Regions from separate parts of the Arthrobacter sp. CJL-S3 genome, predicted to be linked through region 1. Evidence: riboswitches for the same ligand, from Rfam matches in the RefSeq annotation. Region 1 holds a riboswitch; each other region holds the start of a gene.

Region 1 (4,254 bases):
CCACGCCAGGACGTGCTGGACATCGAGGGCATCTCGCAGGTGGCTCACGAGGCCGGCGTCCCGCTGATCGTGGACAACACGCTCTCCACCCCGTACCTGATCCGGCCGATCGAATGGGGGGCGGACATTGTCGTGCACTCCGCCACCAAGTACCTCGGCGGCCACGGGACCGCGATCGCGGGCGTGATCGTGGATTCCGGCAACTTCGACTTCGGCCGGGACCCGGAGCGCTTCCCCGGCTTCAACACCCCGGATCCCACCTACAACGGCCTGGTCTACGCCCGGGACCTCGGCAAGGACGGCGCCCTCGGCGCCAACCTCTCCTACATCCTCAAGGCGCGCGTCCAGCTGCTGCGCGACCTCGGCTCGGCAGTCTCCCCGTTCAACGCCTTCCTCATCGCCCAGGGCCTCGAGACCCTGAGCCTGCGCGTGGAGCGGCACGTCGCCAACGCCAGCAAGGTGGCGGAATGGCTCGAGGCCCGGGACGACGTCGAATCGGTCGCCTACGCGGGGCTGCCGTCCAGCCCCTGGTACGAGCGCGGGCGCAAGTACGGCCCGAAGGGGACCGGCGCCGTCGTCGCCTTCAACATCGCCGGGGGAGCGGAGGCGGGCAAGCGCTTCGTCGACGCCCTCGAGCTGCACTCGCACGTGGCCAACATCGGCGACGTGCGCTCGCTGGTCATCCACCCGGCGTCGACCACCCACAGCCAGCTGTCCCCGGAACAGCAGACCGTCGCCGGGGTAAACCCCGGCCTCGTCCGGCTCTCCGTGGGCCTGGAGCACATCGATGACATCCTCGCCGACCTCGACGCCGGATTCCGCGCGGCCAAAACCGCCTGAGCACCCCCGGCCCCCGGCGTCCGGCCCCCGGCGTCCGGCCCCCGGCGTCCGGGCGCCGGGGCCCGGATAAACGCGGAAAAGAACGCGGCGAGTCATAAGTTCGTCACAATCTTCGCCACCGGGCCGCCGCATTTCGTAGACTCAGTGCAGGTCATGAGTGCCAGCGACAGCCCCGGCTTGCTGGCCGGCAACCCTCCTTTTGCGGCGGGGTGCCCCGGGTGAAGACCTGGCCTGCCGGTCAGCTGACGGCGGGCAAGCGCGAAGTTAGGTCCTCACATGACGATTGCCGTCACCCGCCAGGGTGTACCTGTAAGCAAGACCTCCCACCCGGATGCCCCGGGGGACACGGCGCCAGACGGGGTTGTCCCGGTCGGAATGGTCCCGGACGGGGCTGCCCCGGACGGAACCGTCCGGTATCTCCGGATCGGCGACCTCGAGCTCGAGTCCGGTGCCCGGCTGCCGGACGTCACCCTCGGCTACGAGACCTGGGGGACCCTCAACGCGGACCGCTCCAATGCCGTGCTGATCGAGCACGCGCTGACGGGGGACACCCACGTCACGCGCGGCGCCAGCGAGGAGCCGGGGTGGTGGGAGCAGCTCGCCGGCCCCGGTGCCCCGGTGGACACGGACAGGTACTTCGTCGTCTCGATCAACATCCTCGGCGGCTGCTACGGCTCCACGGGACCCTCGACGCCGGCACCCGACGGAAAGCCCTGGGGCTCGCGGTTCCCGCTCGTCACGCTGCGGGACACGACCGAGGCCGAAGCCAGGCTCGCCGACGCCCTGGGCATCCGGAGCTGGTACGCCGTGCTCGGCGGTTCCCTGGGCGGGGCGCGCGCGCTGGAATGGGCCGTCAGTTACCCGGACCGGGTCCGGCGCTGCGCCGTGATTTCGGTCGGCGCCAGCAGCACCGCCGAACAGATTGCTTTCGCCCAGGCGCAGACCCTCGCCATCCGGCAGGACCCCCACTTCAACGGCGGGGACTACTACGGAGGGCCGGAGCCGGAAGCGGGCCTGGCCCTGGCCCGGCGGATTGCGCACATCACCTACCGCTCGGCCGCGGAGCTGGACGGACGCTTCGGCCGGAACGCCCAGGACGCCGAGGCGCCGCTGGAAGCCGGATCCCTCGCCGGGCGCGGCCGTTACCAGGTGGAGAGCTACCTCGACCACCAGGGCAACAAACTTGTCCGCCGCTTCGATGCGAACAGTTACATCGCCATCACCGAAGCGCTCATGAGCCATGACATCAGCCGGGGCCGCGGCGCCCTCGCCGAGGCCCTGGCTCCGGCCACGGCGGAGTTCCTGCTGGCGGCCGTCGACTCGGACCGGCTGTATTTCCCGGCCCAGTCCCACGCGCTCGCCGCTGCCCTGCCGGGCGACGTCGCCGTCCACACCATCGAGGCGCCGATCGGGCACGACGGTTTCCTGACCGAGATCGGCCAGCTCAACAGCCAGCTTCGGCGGCACTTCTTCGGCTAGGTCCTTCGGCCTGTCTTTCTGCGCGGCACGACGGCCGTGCCGATCTCCTGCGCGAATCCGTGGACGAAAGCGCGGGAAGAAGAGACCAACTGTGCAATTTTGCAGATACGCTCTGCACTAATGGCCGTTGAGGCTCAGGGCGGGAGCGCCCATACTCATTGAGAATGATGCCGCGTGTCACAAATCACGCCGCGTCCATTGCCCAGAGGTCCATAGGGTGTCGACGGAGACACCGAAGGAGTCGAAATGAGTACACAAAACGCCGCCAGGCGCCCGGAAGAGGAAGACGTCAAGTCGTCCGGACTGAAGAAGGTAGTAACGGCCTCCATGGCCGGCACCGTTGTCGAATGGTATGAGTTCTTCCTCTACGCCTCGGCCGCCACCCTTGTGTTCGGCAAGATCTTTTTCCCCAACTCCGGCACGGAACTGGACGGCATCATCGCCGCCTTCCTGACCTACGCCGTTGGTTTCGTTGCCCGCCCGATCGGCGGCATCGTCTTTGGCCACTTCGGCGACAAGTTCGGCCGCAAGCAGCTGCTCCAGCTCAGCATCATCCTGGTCGGTGTCTCCACCTTCCTGATGGGCTGCCTCCCGACCTTCCAGCAGATCGGGTACTGGGCCCCGGCCCTCCTCGTGTTCCTGCGCTTCGCCCAGGGCTTCGCCGTCGGCGGTGAATGGGGCGGCGCAGTCCTCCTCGTCGCCGAGCACAGCCCGAGCAAGTCCCGCGGCTTCTGGGCCTCGTGGCCGCAGTCCGCCGTTCCGCTGGGCAACCTGCTCGCCACCGGCGTGCTGTTCACGCTGTCCTCCACGCTGTCCTCCGCCGACTTCCTCAGCTGGGGCTGGCGCGTGGCCTTCTGGCTCTCCGCCGTGATCGTCCTGGTCGGCTACTACATCCGGACCAAGGTCACGGATGCCCCGATCTTCCTGGAGGCACAGAAGGAAGTCGCCGTCGAGAACAAGGGCTACGGCGTCGCCGAAGTGTTCCGTCGCTACCCGCGCGGCGTCTTCACCGCCATGGGCCTGCGGTTCGCGGAGAATATTCTCTACTACCTCGTGGTCACCTTCTCCATCACGTACCTGAAGGTCATCGTCCAGACGGACACGTCCCGGATCCTGCTGCTCCTGCTCGTGGCGCACGCAATCCACTTCGCCGTGGTGCCGATGGTCGGCCGCATGTCGGACCACTTCGGCCGCAGGCCGGTCTACATGGCCGGCGCCATCCTCGGCGGCACCTGGGGCTTCTTCGCCTTCCCGATGATGGACACCAAGAACGACCTCATCATCCTCGCAGCCATCACGATCGGCCTCCTCTTCCACGCCCTGATGTACGCCGGCCAGCCGGCCATCATGGCTGAGATGTTCCCGACCCGGATGCGCTACTCCGGCGTCTCCCTGGGCTACCAGGTCACCTCGATCGTGGCCGGTTCGATGGCCCCGATCATCGCCGCGGCGCTGCTGGGCCAGTTCAAGTCCTCCACCCCGGTAGCCATCTACCTGCTCGGCGCCTGCATGGTCACCCTGGTGGCGGTGTTCTTCCTCAAGGAGACCCGCGGCGTCTCCCTGCACGACATCGACGCCGCCGATGCCCAGGGCACCGCGGACCTCTTGGCTGCCAGCAAGAAGTAACGGCAAAGTATCCGCTAGAAAAGTTATGAAAATCAGCAACAGCCCGGTCCCCGCAACGGGGGGGCCGGGCTGTTGCCGTTGGCACGCCTCAGCCTGCCAGGACCTCTCAGCCTGCCAGGACCTCCTGGCGGTCGGAAATTTCGGTCCGGACGGCTGCGAGCACGGCCTGCACCGGGGCCGACCGCAGCGATTCCGCGCGGGCCACCGCCCAGATCGGCAGCTGCCGCTGAAAGTCGTCCGGCAGTACCGGCAGGAAATCGGGGTGGCCGACCGCCAGGAAGTTGGGCAGCAGTCCGATCCCGGCGCCCC
Region 2 (4,254 bases), 1.6 Mb from region 1:
ACGGAACGGAGGTGTCCAGCTGGTTCCAGATCAGCCCCAGCACACCGTGGGGGCGGAGGATCCGTGCGATTTCCGTGCTGGCCAGGAGCGGATCGCACCAGTGCCAGGCCTGGGCGACGGTCACGACGTCGAACGCACCGGCGGGCAGCCCGGTGTGCTCGGCGGTCCCCACGACGGCGGTGACGCCCGGGAACGTCCGGCGCAGCTGGTCCAGCATGTCGGCGGAAGGGTCCACCGCGACCGTGTGCAGGCCGCGCCCGACCAATAGCGCCGTGAACTTCCCGGTTCCGGCGCCGAGGTCCGCGGCGTCCCTCGCGCCCGGGGGGATCAGCCAGTCAGCCGATTCGGCCGGATACCCGGGGCGGACACGTTCGTAGTGTTCCCCGCCGTCCTGGAAGCTCTGCCCCAGCTCCTGGCGGCGTTCCTCATGCAGTTTGGGTCCGCCGCGTGCCACGAGCGTTCTCCTTCGGCAGGTCCGGATGGGTACCTTTCGAATTTACCGCACGCGTGGGGGCGGTGGTTCCGCACCGGGACGCCACCGGGCCCCCTGCGGGACCGCTGCGGGACCGCAGCGGGACCGTAGGGGCTGCAGCGGCGCCGTCAGTCCTGGGTGCAGGGGGCCGCGCCGGCGGTGCCGGGCGTGTTGGGGGCCCAGTGCGGGTAGGTGCGGGTGTCGTTGGACGGCACCCAGCGTCCGGCGTCCACGACGTAGTCCCAGCCGAGGCCGGTCCGGCGCAGCTCCTGGAGGGCGGCGAGCAGCCGCTGGGCGTCTTCCAGCCGGGAACCCAGACCGAAACTGGCCCGCAGGGAGCCCGAGGGCAGCCCGAGCCGCCGGAGGAGGGGGTGCGCGCAGAAGCGGCCGTCCCGCAGGCCGATGCCGTGTTCGGCCGACAGGTACGCCGCCACGAGGCCCGCGTCGTAGCCTTCCAGCGAAAAGTTGACGACGCCGATCGTGCCTGTCCCCGCGGCGGTGTCCGGCCCGGCGCCAGCCGGAGCGTCGAAGGAAGCACTGTCCGAGAAGATCTGGTGGACCGTCACGCCGTCGATCCGGGCGAGGCCCTCGACGAGGAAGGACCGGATCGCGTTTTCGTGCGCGTGCCACTGGTCCACGTCCAGGTCGGCGATCACCTGGGTGGCCCGGGCGAGGGTGGCGGCGCCGAGGACGTTGGGCGAGCCGCCCTCATGCCTGGCGGGGCCGGTGGTCCAGCTGACACTGTCAATCCGGGCGTCCTGCACGGCCCCGCCGCCGGCCAGGTGCGGGGTGCCGGCGTCGAGCCAGTCGGGGCGGCCGACCAGGACGCCGGCGCCGAACGGTGCGTAGAGCTTGTGCCCCGAGAAGGCGAGGTAGTCGACGTCGTCCGCGGCGATGTCGATCCGCCGGTGCGGCGCCAGCTGGGCGGCGTCGACGACGATCCTGGCGCCGTAGTCGTGGGCCAGGGCGGCCAGGGCCCGGATCGGCAGGATCTCTCCGGTGACGTTGGAGGCGCCGGTCACGGCGAGCAGGCTGACGCCGCCGTGGGCGAGCTCCGCGCGGAGCAGCTCCAGCGTGGCGGCGAGGGTGGGGGCGGCGATGACGCTGCGGTGCGGGACGCGCTGCCACGGCAGCAGGTTGGCATGGTGCTCGATGTCGAGGTACAGCACCTCGCCGGTGTGCACGCCGCCGGCGGCGGGCAGGCACCCGGCCAGCAGGTTCAGTGAATCGGTGGTGTTCCGGGTGAAGATCACCGCATCGTCCGGCCGGCCGCCCACGAACTCCCGGACAATGGTGCGGGCGTTTTCGTAGACCGAGGTGCTGATCTGCGAGGCGTAGCCGGCGCCGCGGTGGACGCTGGCGTAGAACGGCAGGATCTCGTTGAGGTAGGCCGAGACGACGGACAGGGCAGGGGCCGAGGCGCCGTAGTCCAGGTTGGCGTAGCGGACGTGGCCGCCCTGGATCAGCGGTGCCTGGATCTCGGCGCCGGTCACGGCGGCCAGCGGCCGGCGGGCGTCGGCGAACCGCGCGTCGGGACGGGACTCGGTGGCGCCGGCCTGGAATTCAGGAGTGGCGGGAATGGTGGCAGTCGTCATGGGACCTCGCTCGAAAAGGACCCCACACGCCGGGGATCCGCGCTTGCCGGGTCCGTTCCGGACCGGCCAGGTCGTCACCCGGGGCACCCCACCGCGAATGGAGGGTTGCCGGCCAGCAAACCGGGGTTTCGCGCTGGCACTCGTGACCTGCTTCGAGCGTAGGTCATACCCCGTTCCGGCGGAAAGGCGCGGGCTTAATGTGAAGCCGTTTGTTACGCCGGTGCCCGCCGGGCAGCCAAACCACCGACCCGGCGCGACGGTCCGGCGGCAGCAATCCGCGCTAGGAGTCCTCGGCAGCCGCGCTCAGGCTTCCGGTCTGGACCCTGAGGCCGAACAGGGCATCCAGCGCAGCGGTGTAGTCATCTTGACGTCCGAGTGCGGCGAGCTCCCGGGCGCGGACCGTCGGGGTATGGAGCAGGCGACGGATCATGTGCCGCAGGGCGTGGTTGACGTCTTCAGCCGAGGCGCCCCGGGCATGCTGCCTGTTGACGCGCTCCATTTCGCTGAGGAGGACCTGATGGAGGTGCTCGCGCAGGGCGACGACGGCCGGATCCACGGCGCGGACGGCATCCTGTTCCTCGAACTGGCGTGCCGCCCGGCGGACCAGGGCGCGGGCGTGGCGCAGCGCCTCGGCGTCCGCGGGGGGAGCAGCGATGTGGACCGACTCCAGCGTGATGAGGTCCACACCTGGCAGCTCCATAACCTGTGGGTCGAAATCATGGCTGGGTGCCAGGTCGATGACGGCGAGGGGGCGGGCGCCGTCCGCACGCCACCGGGCGAGGGCGGCAGCACCGATGCGGGCACCTGAACCGCTGCAGCCAATGACGAGGTCGGCTCCGGCAACGGCTGCCGGCAGTTGCTGCGCGGAGAGGGCGCGACCTCCCCTGGACGCCACGAAGGCCTCCGCACGGCCGGAATGGGAGAAGACAGAAATCTCGGAACAATTTCGGTGCCTGAGAAGCTCCGCCACGCACGCGGCGTAGGCGCCGGTACCGAAGAGAACGGCCGACGTCCCGGCGATCCCGGCCCGCCTTGTTCCGGCGGCGGCAAGGTCCAGGGCAACAGCAGCGATGGATCTGCCCGCGCTGCTGAGAGCAGTCCGGGCCCCCACGTCCTTCGCTGTGCGGGACGCGGCTTGGAACAGCCTGGCCAATCGCCCGCTGCTGGTTCCGGCGGCCTGTGCGTCGGCGAGCGCACGCCGGACCTGGCCGGCAACTTCGCGCTCACCCACGACAACTGAATCCAAACCGGCGGCAACGGCGAATAGATGTTCGACAGCCGTGGCACCCCGGAGTTCCTCGAAAAGGGCCGACAGGAGGACCGTGGGCAGCCCGGAGCTGCGGTGGACCGAATCGAGGACCTCTGCGCGGGCGGCCTCAACGCCGGTCGCGGACGAAACTTCGCAATAGATTTCGAAGCGGTTGCACGTGGACAAGACCACCGACGCGGTGATGGTCGAACGGTCGGAGACCAGCTGGGGCGCGAGCCCGGCGGAAGCGGCGTGCAGAGCGGCGGCGGATCCGATGTCCAGATCCCGGTACTTCGCCACGAACACGAGCAGGACCGTGCCGTTTCCGCCGGTGCCGCGGACCACGGCTTGAAGCGTGTCAGACAAGGCTGCTCTCCTCCCAAAAGATGCCCTACCTTTGAGGCAGGCCGTCAGGCCGCCGTCTTGGAAAGAGTCCTACAGGGAGGTTGGGGAATCCTTGGAGGCAGGCTGCTAGAGCAGGTCGTCCAGGCCCGGGTTGAGGCGCTTGAGGACCTCCGAGTGCAGGATGGAGTTGGTGGCGAGGGCGTTGCCGCCGAACGGGCCGTCTTCGCCTTCGAGGGACGTGAAGCGCCCGCCGGCCTCCGTGACGATCGGGACCAGCGCGGCCATGTCGTAGAGGTTCAATTCGGGCTCGCAGGCGATGTCGACGGCGCCTTCGGCCACGAGGCAGTAGGACCAGAAGTCCCCGTACGCGCGGGTGCGCCAGACCTCCTCGGTGAGGCCCAGGAACTCGTCGAGGTTGCCGCGCTGCTTCCAGCCGCCCAGGCTCGAATAGGACAGGGAGGCGTCCGAGAGCTTGGCGACGTTGGAGACCTTCAGCCGGGTGGCGGCCGCCAGGGAACGGCCCATGTACGCTCCGGCGCCCTTGGCGGCCCACCAGCGCTTGCCCAGCGCCGGAGCGCTGACGACGCCGACGA
Region 3 (4,254 bases), 1.7 Mb from region 1:
AGCGTGTTGAAGAGCCGCAGGTTGTTTTCGGTGATGAAACCGGGGCCGCTGGGCACCACCTGGGCCGTGACGTGCCCGGCGTGCAGCTCGGGCCGGTGCGCGAGCTGGTCCTCGAGGGATTCGTCGGTTTCGCTGAGCCAGTCCGTGGCGAAGACGACGTTGAGCGTGGTGACGATCGGCCCGCGCAGGGACGCCATCAGCTCGACCCATTCGCGGCCCATCTTGCGGTGCCGCGGGTTGTTGTAGGAGGGCTCGATCAGGTTCTGCGAGCCGGTGAAGGCGATTTCGCCGTCGATCACCATGATCTTGCGGTGGTTGCGCAGGTCCGGACGGCGCCACTGCCCCTGCAGCGGGTTCAGCGGCAGCATGGGCCGCCAGCGGATCTTGCTGGCCTTGAGCCGGGCGATCAGCCTGCTGTAGCCCTTGATCCGCAGGGTCCCCAGGTGGTCGAACAGGAGGCGGACTTCGACGCCGCGTTCGGCGGCGTCCTCCATCGCGGTCAACAGCTCATCCGTGACGTGGTCCGAGCTCAGGATGTAGAACTCGGCGTTGACGAATTCCTTGGCGTCCCGGACGGCGGCGGCCATCGCCTTGATCGAGTCCGGGTAGCCGGGCAGGAGCTCCACGCGGTTGCCGTCCACCATCGGCAGCGAGCCCAGTGTCTTGTTCAGTTCCGCCGCAGAGGACACCCATTCCGGGCCCTCGTAGCCGCTTTCCAGCATCGCCAGATCGGAGGTGCCGGCGCGTACCCGGGTGTTCACGGCGTCCTGCTGCGCCCGGCGCTTGCGGGAGAGCCGGAAGTTGCCGAAGAGCAGGAAGAGGACCAGGCCCACGGCCGGGACGAAGAAGATGATCAGGAGCCAGGCCATGGCCGTGGTGGGGCGCCGGTTTCCGGGAATGATGCCCAGGGCCAGCACCCGGATGGCGAGGTCAACGATGGTGAGGATCAGGATCACCCAGGACGGGAGAGATTCCGCCAGGGAAAAAGGCCACAACACAGACGAACCCCTCAAGTTCCAGACCCGCGGAACAGTTCCGGAACGGGCAACCGTCAAATCCTATCCCGCAGCCTGCCGCACTAAGCTGAAGCCATGACTTCTCCTGCTGCCGCCCCCGCCCCTGTCCCGGTGCTGGTCTTCCTGGATCCGGCGTTCGACGGCGGCCGGCTGGCCGACGCCACGAAGCCGCAGCTGATGGCGACGGACCAGGGCGCCACCCGCGGCGACGGGGTCTTCGAGTCGCTGCTGGCCGTGGGCGGGCAGCCCCGCAAACTCCAGGCGCACCTGAACCGGCTGGCCGGGTCCGCCCGGCTGCTGGAGCTGGACATCCCGGCGGAGGACACCTGGCGCCGGGCCATCGCGACGGCGATCAGCGAATACCGGCGCCAGCACGTGCCGGGCGCCGAAACCGTCGGGGACGACGAACTTGTGGTCAAGCTCCTCGTGACCCGCGGCGTCGAAGGTGCGCCCGGGCCCACCTGCTGGGTCCAGGCTTCCGCCCCCGGCCCCGCCGGGAGGCGCCAGCGCGACACCGGGATCGACGTGATCCTGCTGGACCGCGGCTACGACAGCGACATCGGGGAACGGGCCCCGTGGCTGCTCCTTGGCGCCAAGACCCTGTCCTACGCCGTCAACATGGCCGCGCTGCGCTACGCGCATGCCCAGGGCGCGGACGACGTCATCTTCACCTCCGCGGACGGCCGGGTCCTGGAGGGACCGACGTCGACCGTGCTGCTCGCGCACCTGGAAACCACCGACGACGGCGCCGGCGGGGTCCGCACCGTCCGGCGGCTCATCACGCCCCAGCTCGACAGCGGGATCCTGCCCGGCACCTCGCAGGGCGCCTTGTTCACCGCGGCGAAGGCCGCCGGCTGGGAGCTGGGCTACGGCCCGCTGGAGCCCCGCGACCTGTACGACGCCGACGCCGTGTGGCTGATCTCCAGCATCCGGCTGCTGGCGCCCGTCAACCACATCGACGGCAAGGAAATCGGCACCCCGGAGCTGCGCCGGCAGCTCACCGCGGAGCTCAACGCGCTGTACGCCACGATCGAATGATCCGCCCCGCCCAAAAGGCGCCGCGGGGACACCTGGCGGCGGCCCTGGGCGCCGGAACGGGCCGTCGCTGACTGCGAGGATCCGCGTTGTGTGGAGGACCGTTACTTAACATGACGGCGGCGGCGGTGCGGGCCGGCGCCGCAGGTGTTACGTTTTTTGGTGAGTAATGAGAACCGGCGCCAAGCCCTGACTGGCCGGTCGGCAACCCTCCCTTTCGCGGCGGGGTGCCTCAGGTGAATACTCGGCATATCGACCATTCGAGCTGCAAGCGTGAAAGAAGGAGATCCGTCGTGCCTGACGCGTCCGCCCCCGCTGTCCCCGTAACAGCCCCCGCCCCGACCCGCGCTGTCCCCGGTGCCGCCGAGGAGAGACTGGCGTTCCGCCTGTTCACCGGCCCCGATGACCGCGCCTTCTGCGAGCGCGTCTCGGCCGCCCTCGCCGAGGGCTACGTGCTGCACGGCAGCCCGTCGGCCACGTTCAACGGCAGCACCGTCATCGTGGCGCAGGCCGTCGTGCTGCCGGCGGCGATCGCCAGCGCGGACGCCGCCATCGCCAATGCGGTGGATGACCTCGAGTTCGACGGCGAGGGCCACGCGTGAGTTACGCCGGGGACCTCAGCCCGCACGAGGCCTGGGCCAAGCTGGAGGACGGCGCCATCCTGGTGGACGTCCGCACCGAGGGTGAATGGGCCCACATCGGCATCCCGGACACCAAGCCGGCGGGCAGAACGCGTCATGACCCGCTCTTCATCCAGTGGAACCTGGCCGGCGGCATCCCCAATTCGCGCTTCATAGAAGAGCTGAAGCTGCAGCTGAAACAACAGGCCCCGGACGGCGGCGGCACCGAACTGGTTTTCCTGTGCCGTTCGGGCGCCCGGTCCATCGCCGCGGCGATCGCCGCAACGGAGGCCGGGTTCATCTCCTACAACGTCCTTGAGGGCTTCGAAGGCGAGCCGGACCGCTACGGCGAACGCACAGTCAACGGCTGGAAAAACCGCGGCCTGCCCACCAACCTTGGAAAGCACTAAGTGACCTTCAACCCTGACGCCACCGGCTGGAGCGCCGACACCCAGGCCGTCCGCGGCGGACTCGACCGCACCGGCTTCCAGGAAACGTCCGAACCGATCTTCCTGAACTCCGGCTTCGTCTACGAATCCGCGGCCGCCGCGGAACGCGCCTTCACCGGCGAGGACGAGCGCTTCGTCTATTCCCGCTACGGCAACCCCTCGGTGGCCACCTTCCAGGAACGGCTCCGGCTGCTCGAAGGCACCGAGGCCTGCTTCGCCACCGCCTCGGGCATGTCCGCGGTCTTCACTGCCCTCGGCGCCCTGCTGGCCGCCGGCGACCGGGTCGTCGCGGCCCGCTCGCTGTTCGGGTCCTGCTTCGTGATCCTCAACGAGATCCTGCCCCGCTGGGGCGTCGAGACGGTCTTCGTGGACGGCCCGGACCTGGAGCAGTGGCGGTCCGCGCTGTCCGAACCGACGACGGCGGTCTTCTTCGAGTCGCCGTCGAACCCGATGCAGGAAATCGTGGACATCGTCGCCGTCAGCGACCTGGCCCACGCCGCCGGGGCGACGGTCGTCGTCGACAACGTCTTTGCCACCCCCCTGCTGCAGCGCTGCGGGGAGCTCGGCGCGGACGTGGTCGTGTATTCGGGGACCAAGCACATCGACGGCCAGGGCCGGGTGCTCGGCGGCGCGATCCTGGGCACCAAGGAGTTCATCGAGGGCCCGGTCAAGCAGCTCATGCGCCACACCGGCCCGGCACTCTCCGCGTTCAACGCCTGGGTGCTGACCAAGGGGCTGGAGACCATGGCCCTGCGCGTGAACCACTCCTCCGCCTCCGCGCTGCGGCTGGCCGAATGGCTTGAGGAGCAGCCCGCCATCAGCTGGGTCAGGTACCCGCTCCTGCCGTCCCACCCGCAGTACGAGCTGGCCGCCCGGCAGATGAAGGCCGGCGGCACGGTGCTGACCTTCGAGCTTTCCCCGTCCGCCGGGCGTTCGGCGAAGGAGGCGGCGTTCGCGCTGCTCGATGCGCTGCGGATCATCGATATCTCAAACAACCTGGGCGATTCCAAGTCGCTCATCACCCACCCCTCCACCACAACGCACCGCGCCATGGGGCCCGAGGGCCGGGCGGCGATCGGGCTCAGCGACGGCGTCGTGCGCCTCTCCGTGGGTCTCGAGGACCTCGAGGACCTG

The links. Region 1 has a riboswitch for S-adenosylmethionine ahead of metX (homoserine O-acetyltransferase MetX). Riboswitches for the same ligand answer to the same signal wherever they lie in the genome.
Region 2: linked by a shared signal. The riboswitch ahead of AC06G6_RS13255 (aminotransferase class V-fold PLP-dependent enzyme) and the one ahead of metX (homoserine O-acetyltransferase MetX) in region 1 are both predicted to bind S-adenosylmethionine.
Region 3: linked by a shared signal. The riboswitch ahead of AC06G6_RS18760 (DUF1737 domain-containing protein) and the one ahead of metX (homoserine O-acetyltransferase MetX) in region 1 are both predicted to bind S-adenosylmethionine.

Annotation. Positions count from the first base shown of each region.
Region 1 is NZ_CM160046.1:1,347,580-1,351,833, forward strand. Features, by position in the region: gene AC06G6_RS05990 (bifunctional o-acetylhomoserine/o-acetylserine sulfhydrylase) at 1-840, shown strand, start outside; SAM riboswitch class IV at 990-1,105, shown strand; gene metX (homoserine O-acetyltransferase MetX) at 1,216-2,319, shown strand; gene AC06G6_RS06000 (MFS transporter) at 2,566-3,945, shown strand; gene AC06G6_RS06005 (LysR family transcriptional regulator) at 4,052-4,254, opposite strand, start outside.
Region 2 is NZ_CM160046.1:2,909,433-2,913,686, reverse strand. Features, by position in the region: gene AC06G6_RS13260 (class I SAM-dependent methyltransferase) at 1-454, opposite strand, end outside; gene AC06G6_RS13255 (aminotransferase class V-fold PLP-dependent enzyme) at 601-2,067, opposite strand; SAM riboswitch class IV at 2,102-2,215, opposite strand; gene AC06G6_RS13250 (glutamyl-tRNA reductase) at 2,348-3,682, opposite strand; gene hisN (histidinol-phosphatase) at 3,788-4,254, opposite strand, start outside.
Region 3 is NZ_CM160046.1:4,080,729-4,084,982, forward strand. Features, by position in the region: gene cls (cardiolipin synthase) at 1-998, opposite strand, end outside; gene AC06G6_RS18755 (aminodeoxychorismate lyase) at 1,092-2,054, shown strand; SAM riboswitch class IV at 2,217-2,331, shown strand; gene AC06G6_RS18760 (DUF1737 domain-containing protein) at 2,426-2,653, shown strand; gene AC06G6_RS18765 (rhodanese-like domain-containing protein) at 2,650-3,081, shown strand; gene AC06G6_RS18770 (O-succinylhomoserine sulfhydrylase) at 3,082-4,254, shown strand, end outside.